3 regions of the Cellulomonas sp. NS3 genome follow, and region 3 is predicted to be linked to each of the others. Evidence: riboswitches for the same ligand, from Rfam matches in the RefSeq annotation. Region 3 holds a riboswitch; each other region holds the start of a gene.
The links. Region 3 has a riboswitch for cyclic di-GMP ahead of NXY84_RS01770 (PKD domain-containing protein). Riboswitches for the same ligand answer to the same signal wherever they lie in the genome.
Positions count from the first base shown of each region.

Region 1 (2,258 bases), 2.2 Mb from region 3:
CGTCCCGGTACGCGAGGTGGCGCTCCTGGTAGTCGTACTGCCGCAGGTCCCCGACGAACCCGATGCGGGTGTGCCCGTGCGCGCGCAGGTGCTCCACGGCCGCGTGGATGCCGCCGTGGTTGTCCGGCAGCGCGACGGGCGCCTCGACGCCGTCGACCCGCTGGCTCGTGAGCACGACGGGCTTGCCGAGCTCGAGCATCCGCTCGAGGAAGGCCGCGCTCGCGCTGAGGGCGATCGTGACGACCGCGTCGGCCTCGTCCCACGCGACCGAGAGCGCGGTCTCGCCGACGACGGTCTCGTCGAGCTCGGGCTTCTCGGGTGCGGTCTGGGCCACGACGACGCGACCGCCCTGCGCGGTCACCTCCTGCACCAGCCCGGCGAGCAGCTCACCGTGGTAGAACCCGCCGATGTGGCGCGCGAGCGCGAGGACGGTCCAGGTGTGCGGCACGTGACTCCTCCGGCTGCGAGCCACGTGGGGGCTCTCCGGAGGGAGCATCGGCACGAGCGGCGGCTTCTTGAGGGGAGAGCCGCAGGTCAGGGCCCGTGCGGGGCACGGGTGCCGACGCCGCCGCGGCACCCGGGTGCGGACTCCACGGTCCGCCGCGACGGTGAGGGCCCTGGGGCACGGGGTGACACGCGTCTCGGTCACGTTCGGCGACGGAGGAGGACGGCGTTCGGGCGCCTCACCCGCACAAGATGAGGCGCCCGTCACCCGCCGTGGTCACCTGGCGACCCGCCCCGCTCGCGCCTGGGCGTTGGGTCAAGGGTAGGACCAATCCGGCGGGAGGGCGAGAGATCGTCATGGGGGCGTCTGCTCCGGCCCATCCGCAGGTCCGGCGGCGGTCAGGATGCGCGCCCCGGTGAAGCGTGTTATGTGCAGCGTCGAAGCGCATCGATTCACCCGATCGGCCCCCTGGGCGGTTCGTTTCACCCTCGGGGGGTTGTTGCGAAGTTGTCCGGGTTCATGCATAGTTGAGGACGTCAGCGAGAAACGGCAAACCCGCCGCAAGGTGGGGACGCAAAGCCACGGGGCCTCAGGGGTCAGCCGAGCTACCGAACGACAGGAGAGTTGTCATCATGGCCATCACCACCCCCAACCGTTCCGAGTCCGCCTCGATGCCGGGCGCTCTGCTCACCCCGGGTGAGGTCGCAGCGATGTTCCGCGTCGACCCGAAGACCGTCACGCGCTGGGCGCAGGCCGGCAAGCTCTCGGCCGTCCGGACGCTCGGTGGGCACCGCCGCTTCCACGAGAACGAGGTCCGCCAGCTCCTCACGGGCGTCCCGCAGCAGCGTTCCGACGCCTGAGCGACCACCCGCGCGTCACGCGCAGCTTCTCGCCGAAAGGCCCGGGGAAATGTTCCCGGGCCTTTCGTCGTGCACGCGTCCAATTCACGTGACCTGGGTCACTCGAATGCAGTCCCGTCCTTGGTGCGCCGCAGGGGTGCGGTGGGCGGCGGAGCCGCGCGGGCGCGAGGGCGGCGGCTCGGAGGCGCGTCCGGCCCGCGCGGTTCACACCCCCGACCGCCGGAGTGCCCGAGCAGGACAGCCCCGCATGAAACAATCGTGGGCATGGCGATGAGAGAGATCCGCACGGTCGGCGACCCGGTCCTGCGCACCCCCTGCGACCCGATCACGACCGTCGACGACCGGGTGCGCTCCCTCGTGACGGACCTGCTCGAGACCGTCGACCACGAGGGTCGGGCCGGCCTCGCCGCCAACCAGATCGGCGTCGGGCTCCGCGCCTTCTCGTGGAACATCGACGACGAGATCGGCTACGTGCTCAACCCGCGCATCGTCGAGCTGTCCGAGGACTACCAGGACGGGGACGAGGGCTGCCTCTCGGTGCCCGGCCTCTGGTACCCGACGAAGCGCGCCTGGTACGCCCGGGTCGTCGGCGAGGACCTCGACGGCCGCGAGGTCGTCGTCGAGGGCACCGAGCTCATGGCGCGGTGCCTCCAGCACGAGGTGGACCACCTCGACGGCTACCTGTACCTCGACCGGCTCGAGCGGTCGGTCCGCAAGAAGGCGATGCGCGCGATCCGCGACCAGCTCTGACGCGGACGCCGCCCCGGACACCCGTTCCGGTCCGGCGCCGTCCGTCGCCCGTCCGGGTCCTGATCCCGACGTATCGGGGCGAACCTGGACGGTCCGCACGCCGGACCGGTGCACGTCCGGGTGGCGAAGCCGGATTCGCTGGCGTCCGACCAGCCGGATCATGCATGCTGTCACCAGCACGCCGCGAGGCCGTGGTGCACTCC
Region 1 covers NZ_CP103289.1:2,959,497-2,961,754, reverse strand. The annotation lists gene NXY84_RS13570 (EAL domain-containing protein) at 1-448, opposite strand, end outside; cyclic di-GMP riboswitch class I at 984-1,058, shown strand; gene NXY84_RS13565 (BldC family transcriptional regulator) at 1,117-1,305, shown strand; gene def (peptide deformylase) at 1,570-2,055, shown strand.
Region 1: it holds a riboswitch for cyclic di-GMP, as region 3 does, so the genes downstream of both, NXY84_RS13565 (BldC family transcriptional regulator) here and NXY84_RS01770 (PKD domain-containing protein) in region 3, are expected to answer to the same signal.

Region 2 (2,258 bases), 1.4 Mb from region 3:
GCGGTCGCCGCGAGCATCGGCTGGTTCGTCACGCTCGGCTTCGGGGCGGGCCGGCTCGCCCCGCTGTTCGCGCGGCCGCGCGCGTGGCAGGTCCTCGACGCCCTCGTCGCGGTCGTGATGGCGGCGCTCGCGGTCTCGCTCGTGGTCGCCGCCTGACCGGCCTCGTCGACGGCGCCCGACCGGCTTGTCCGTCCCGGGCGCCTGTGCTGCACTCCGGGCATGACGCTTCTCGAGGCGGGCGACCGCATCCTCTTGACCGGCGACTCCATCACCGACGGGGGCCGCGACCGCCGCGACCCGGCGAGCCTCGGGCACGGGTACGCGATGCTCGTCGCCGCGCTCGCCGGCGCGCGGCGGCCCGACCTGGGCCTGACGTTCCTCAACCGCGGGGTCGGCGGGGACACCGCGCGCCAGCTGCGGGACCGCTGGGAGGCCGACGCCCTCGCGCTCGAGCCGACGGTGATCTCGGTGCTCGTCGGCATCAACGACACGTGGCGCCGCTACGACGCGGGTCGCTCCACGTCGGTCGACGCGTACGAGGAGGACTACCGCGCGATGCTCGACTCCGCGCGCGACCGCCTCGGCGCACGTCTGGTGCTCGTCGAGCCGTTCGTCGTGCCCGTCGAGGAGGCGCAGCACGGCTGGCGCGAGGACCTCGACCCGCGCATCGGGGTCGTCCGCCGGCTCGCCGCGGAGTTCCGCGCGACGCTCGTGCCGGCCGACGGCCTGTTCGCCGCAGCCTCCGTCCGCACCACGCCGGCCGCGTGGGCGTACGACGGCGTGCACCCCACCCCCGCCGGGCACGGCCTGCTCGCCCAGGCGTGGCTCGACGCCCTCGGGCTCCGCTGAGGGCCCTGCAGGGGCACCGGCGGACGAGCGCCCGCACCACCCCTCCGGGTGCACCCGTCCGTGAATGCGACGGCGCTGTCGATATCGACCGCAAACGGATGTTCCGGACTCCTCGCGACCGCGGCGTGGAGCCGTTCCGAAACTTGTCGAAAACAACGCCTTCTTGCGCATTCTCACGCCCGTGACCTGCACGATCGCCCCGATCCGCACGGGCCGATATCACCGACACCGGAGCGCCGCCGCCCGGTCGGCGATCTTTCACCCGCCTGCCGTGCGCTGTGACTCTTGTCGCACGCGGTCGCGACCGCATACGGTCCTCCTGTCCACGAAAAGGCAAAGCTGCCGCGAGGCAGTGACGCAAAGCCATGGGACCCACGAGGTTCGCCAGGCTGCCGAACGACGGAGAATCCAGTGCTCAATGCAGTCCGTAGCTTCCGCGCGCCCATCGACGCCACGGCCGGTCGTGACGACCGCCGCACGTCCCGCCGCCGGGCCCGCTCGCTCGCCCTCGTCGCCGGCCTGAGCGTCGCCGCGACGCTCGCCGCGACCGTCCCCGCGTCGGCCGTCGGCGTCGCGCCGACCGCGCTCGACATCCCGGTCCTCAGCAACGCCGGTCCCGACACGACGGGCGTGCCGGCCGGCACGGTCCTCAAGGTCGTCACCGGTGACCTGGTCGTCACCACGCCGGGCGCCGTCGTCGACGCGGTCGACGTCCGCGGGTTCATCAAGGTCAAGGCGCCGAACGTCACGATCAAGCGCTCGATCGTCCGCGGCCGCCCGATCACCGGCAGCTTCGGCCTCATCACCAACGATCTCGGGGCGCACCCCTTCACGGTCGAGGACAGCGAGCTGGTCGCGACCGAGGCCTCGCCGTGGATCAACGGGATCATCGGCCACAACTTCACGGTCCGCCGCACCGAGATCGCCAACGTCATCGACTCGGTCCACATCACCGGCTCGAACGTGCTCGTCGAGAGCTCGTGGCTCCACGCCAACCTGTTCTACGCGCAGGACCCGAACCAGAAGGGCGGCCCGAGCCACGCCGACAGCGTGCAGATCCAGGGCGGCTCGAACATCCGGATCGTGCGCAACAACATCGAGGGTGCGTACTCCTCCGCCGTCCAGACGACGCAGGACCGCGCCGCGGTGTCCGACGTGACCATCCGCGACAACCGGATCGGCGGCGGTGGGTGCACCGTCAACGTGGCGTACGGCAGCCGCCCGGCCATCGTGGGTCTCGCCGTCACGAACAACGTCTTCCGGCTCGACACGCGGCACACGCGCTGCGCGATCATCGCCCCGAGCACGAACACGATCGGGAACGTCGACAACTACTTCACGGACGGCGCGGCGGTGAAGATCTCCCGCGGCTGACGCAGGACGGCACGGCCTCTCGCTGAGGGGGCACG
Region 2 covers NZ_CP103289.1:1,796,692-1,798,949, reverse strand. The annotation lists gene NXY84_RS08275 (LysE/ArgO family amino acid transporter) at 1-156, shown strand, start outside; gene NXY84_RS08270 (SGNH/GDSL hydrolase family protein) at 220-849, shown strand; cyclic di-GMP riboswitch class I at 1,172-1,246, shown strand; gene NXY84_RS08265 (hypothetical protein) at 1,261-2,223, shown strand.
Region 2: it holds a riboswitch for cyclic di-GMP, as region 3 does, so the genes downstream of both, NXY84_RS08265 (hypothetical protein) here and NXY84_RS01770 (PKD domain-containing protein) in region 3, are expected to answer to the same signal.

Region 3 (2,258 bases):
GGGCGCAGCGCGCGGCCGGAGCCGATCTGCGCGGCCTCCTGGCCGAGGCACTGGGCCCACAGGCCGAGCTCGCCCTGGCGCTGCAGCGCGGTCGCCTCGGAGTCGAACCGCCGCACGAGCACCATGTCGCGGTACATGCCGCGCAGGTCGTCGGGCCTGACGTGCGCGACGAGGGGGTCGTAGGTCGCGTCGTGGACGCGCGCCCCGGTGGGGGTCAGCAGCTGGACGAGTCCGTCATCCGTCAGAGGGCCGTTCGGGCTCACGCGGTGACTCCTTCGTGCGGGGCGAGACGGGGGCACGAGCGCTGGTCGTAGCAACCTACGTCAGCGTAGGCTACGTAACCGTAGGTTGGCGGGGAACCCCTCGACAACCGTCGCCGTGCCGGTTTGTCGGTATCCCACACCCCGGGGTGCCGGTCCGCACAGCGAAGAGGCGGGCACGTGCCACCGGTGATCCGGAGCGCGCGCCCGCCTCTTGTGCGTCCACCCGCGGCTGGCGCCCGTCGGCCGCGGGTGCGTGCCGCCGTCCCGGACCCGACGCGACCCGACACGTCCCGCCGTGCGCCGTCGATCTCACCCGCGCGAGACGTGCGTCTCCCCCACGCGCGCTCACGACGCGCCCGCACGCGCCGATGACACAGACGCAGGCCCCCGCGCACCCCACCCGGCGCGCGGGCACGGACGACAAAGGCAAACCCGTCGCGAGGCGGAGACGCAAAGCCATGGGACCCCCGCGGTCAGCCAGGCCACCGAACCACGGAGCACACGTGCACATCAGCCCAGCCGGCTCGCCGGCACGTCGCCCGCGCACGCCCCGGCACCGGCCGGCGGACCGCGTCACCCTCCCGTCGAGCGGCGGGACACCGGCCCGGCGCGGGCTGCGCGCGCTCACGACCCTCGCGCTGACGACGGCCCTCGTCGCGACGGCCCTGACCTCGGCCCCCGCGGCGGAGCGCACGGACGGCCGCGGCACCGTCTCCGCAGCACCCTCGGCCGGGACGACGTCCGCGCCCGCCGGACCCGTCGACGCACGGGGCACGACGACGGTCGGCGGGCAGGTGCCGGCTGCGGTCGACGGGGCGCTCGACGGGGGCGTGCTGCCCGGCGAGCCGGCCGACGCCGCACGGCTGCTCCGCACGGTGACGCCGGCGCCGGCGGCGGCGACGACCGGGACGTCGGCAGGTGCGGTGCTCAGCTCCGCGCCGCGCGTCCCGACCTCGCCCGCGCCCGCGGCGCTGACCGCCGCCGCCGGCGCGACGGCGCCCTCCGCCAGCAGCGCTCCCGCACCTCGCATCGCGGACCTCGTGCGCGAGGCCGTCCGACCGGTCGGCGGCCCCGACCCGTCGCTCGTCTCGCTCGAGGGTCGCACCCGGGTGAGCCCGCGGACCGCCGACCTGCGCCGGGCCATCCCGCCGACGAGCTCCGTCCGGCGCCCGACGCCCACCCCGAAGCCGGTCCTCCCCGTCCGACCGACGCCGACGCCGTCAGTCACCCCCACCCCGACGCCGTCCGCCACCCCGACCCCGACGGTGAGGCCGGCCACACCCACCCCGTCGGCCACACCTACCCCGTCGGCCGCACCCAGCCCGACGGCCACGCCCAAGCCCTCCGCCACGGCCACCGCCACGCCGACGCCCACGCCGAAGCCCTCCACCACCGCCTCGCCGTCGGCCATCTCCTCCCCTACGGCCACCCCCACGCCGTCGGTCACGCCCACGCCGTCGGCCACACCCACCCCCACGGCCAACCCGACGCCGGCGTCCTCCGTGACGCCCAGGCCGACGACCACCCCTACGCCGACGCCCTCCGCGACGCCCACTCCGTCGACGACCCCGAAGCCCACGGCGAGCCCCACGACCACGGCGACGCCGACGCCGACGGCCAGCCCGAGCCCCTCCGCCAACCCGAGCCCGACGGCGAGCCCGACACCGAGCCCGACCGTCTCGACGAGCCCGGCACCGAGCCCGACCCCCACCCCCACACCCACGCCGTCGGCCCCGTCCCCCACGCCCACGCCGACCCCCACGGCCAGCCCCACCCCCACGGCCACACCGACCCCCACCCCCACACCCACGCCGTCGGTCCCGTCCCCCACGCCCACGCCGTCCCCCACCGCGAGCGTCACGCCCCCGCCGACGCCGACCACACCCCCGGTCCTCACCGCCTCGCAGCAGCTCACGCCCGCGCAGGGCCTGCACTTCGGCGCGTTCGCAGGGACGCGGGACGCGCCGGACACCGAGACGGCCATGCGTGACCTGG
Region 3 covers NZ_CP103289.1:372,817-375,074, reverse strand. The annotation lists gene pdhA (pyruvate dehydrogenase (acetyl-transferring) E1 component subunit alpha) at 1-263, opposite strand, end outside; cyclic di-GMP riboswitch class I at 679-753, shown strand; gene NXY84_RS01770 (PKD domain-containing protein) at 767-2,258, shown strand, end outside.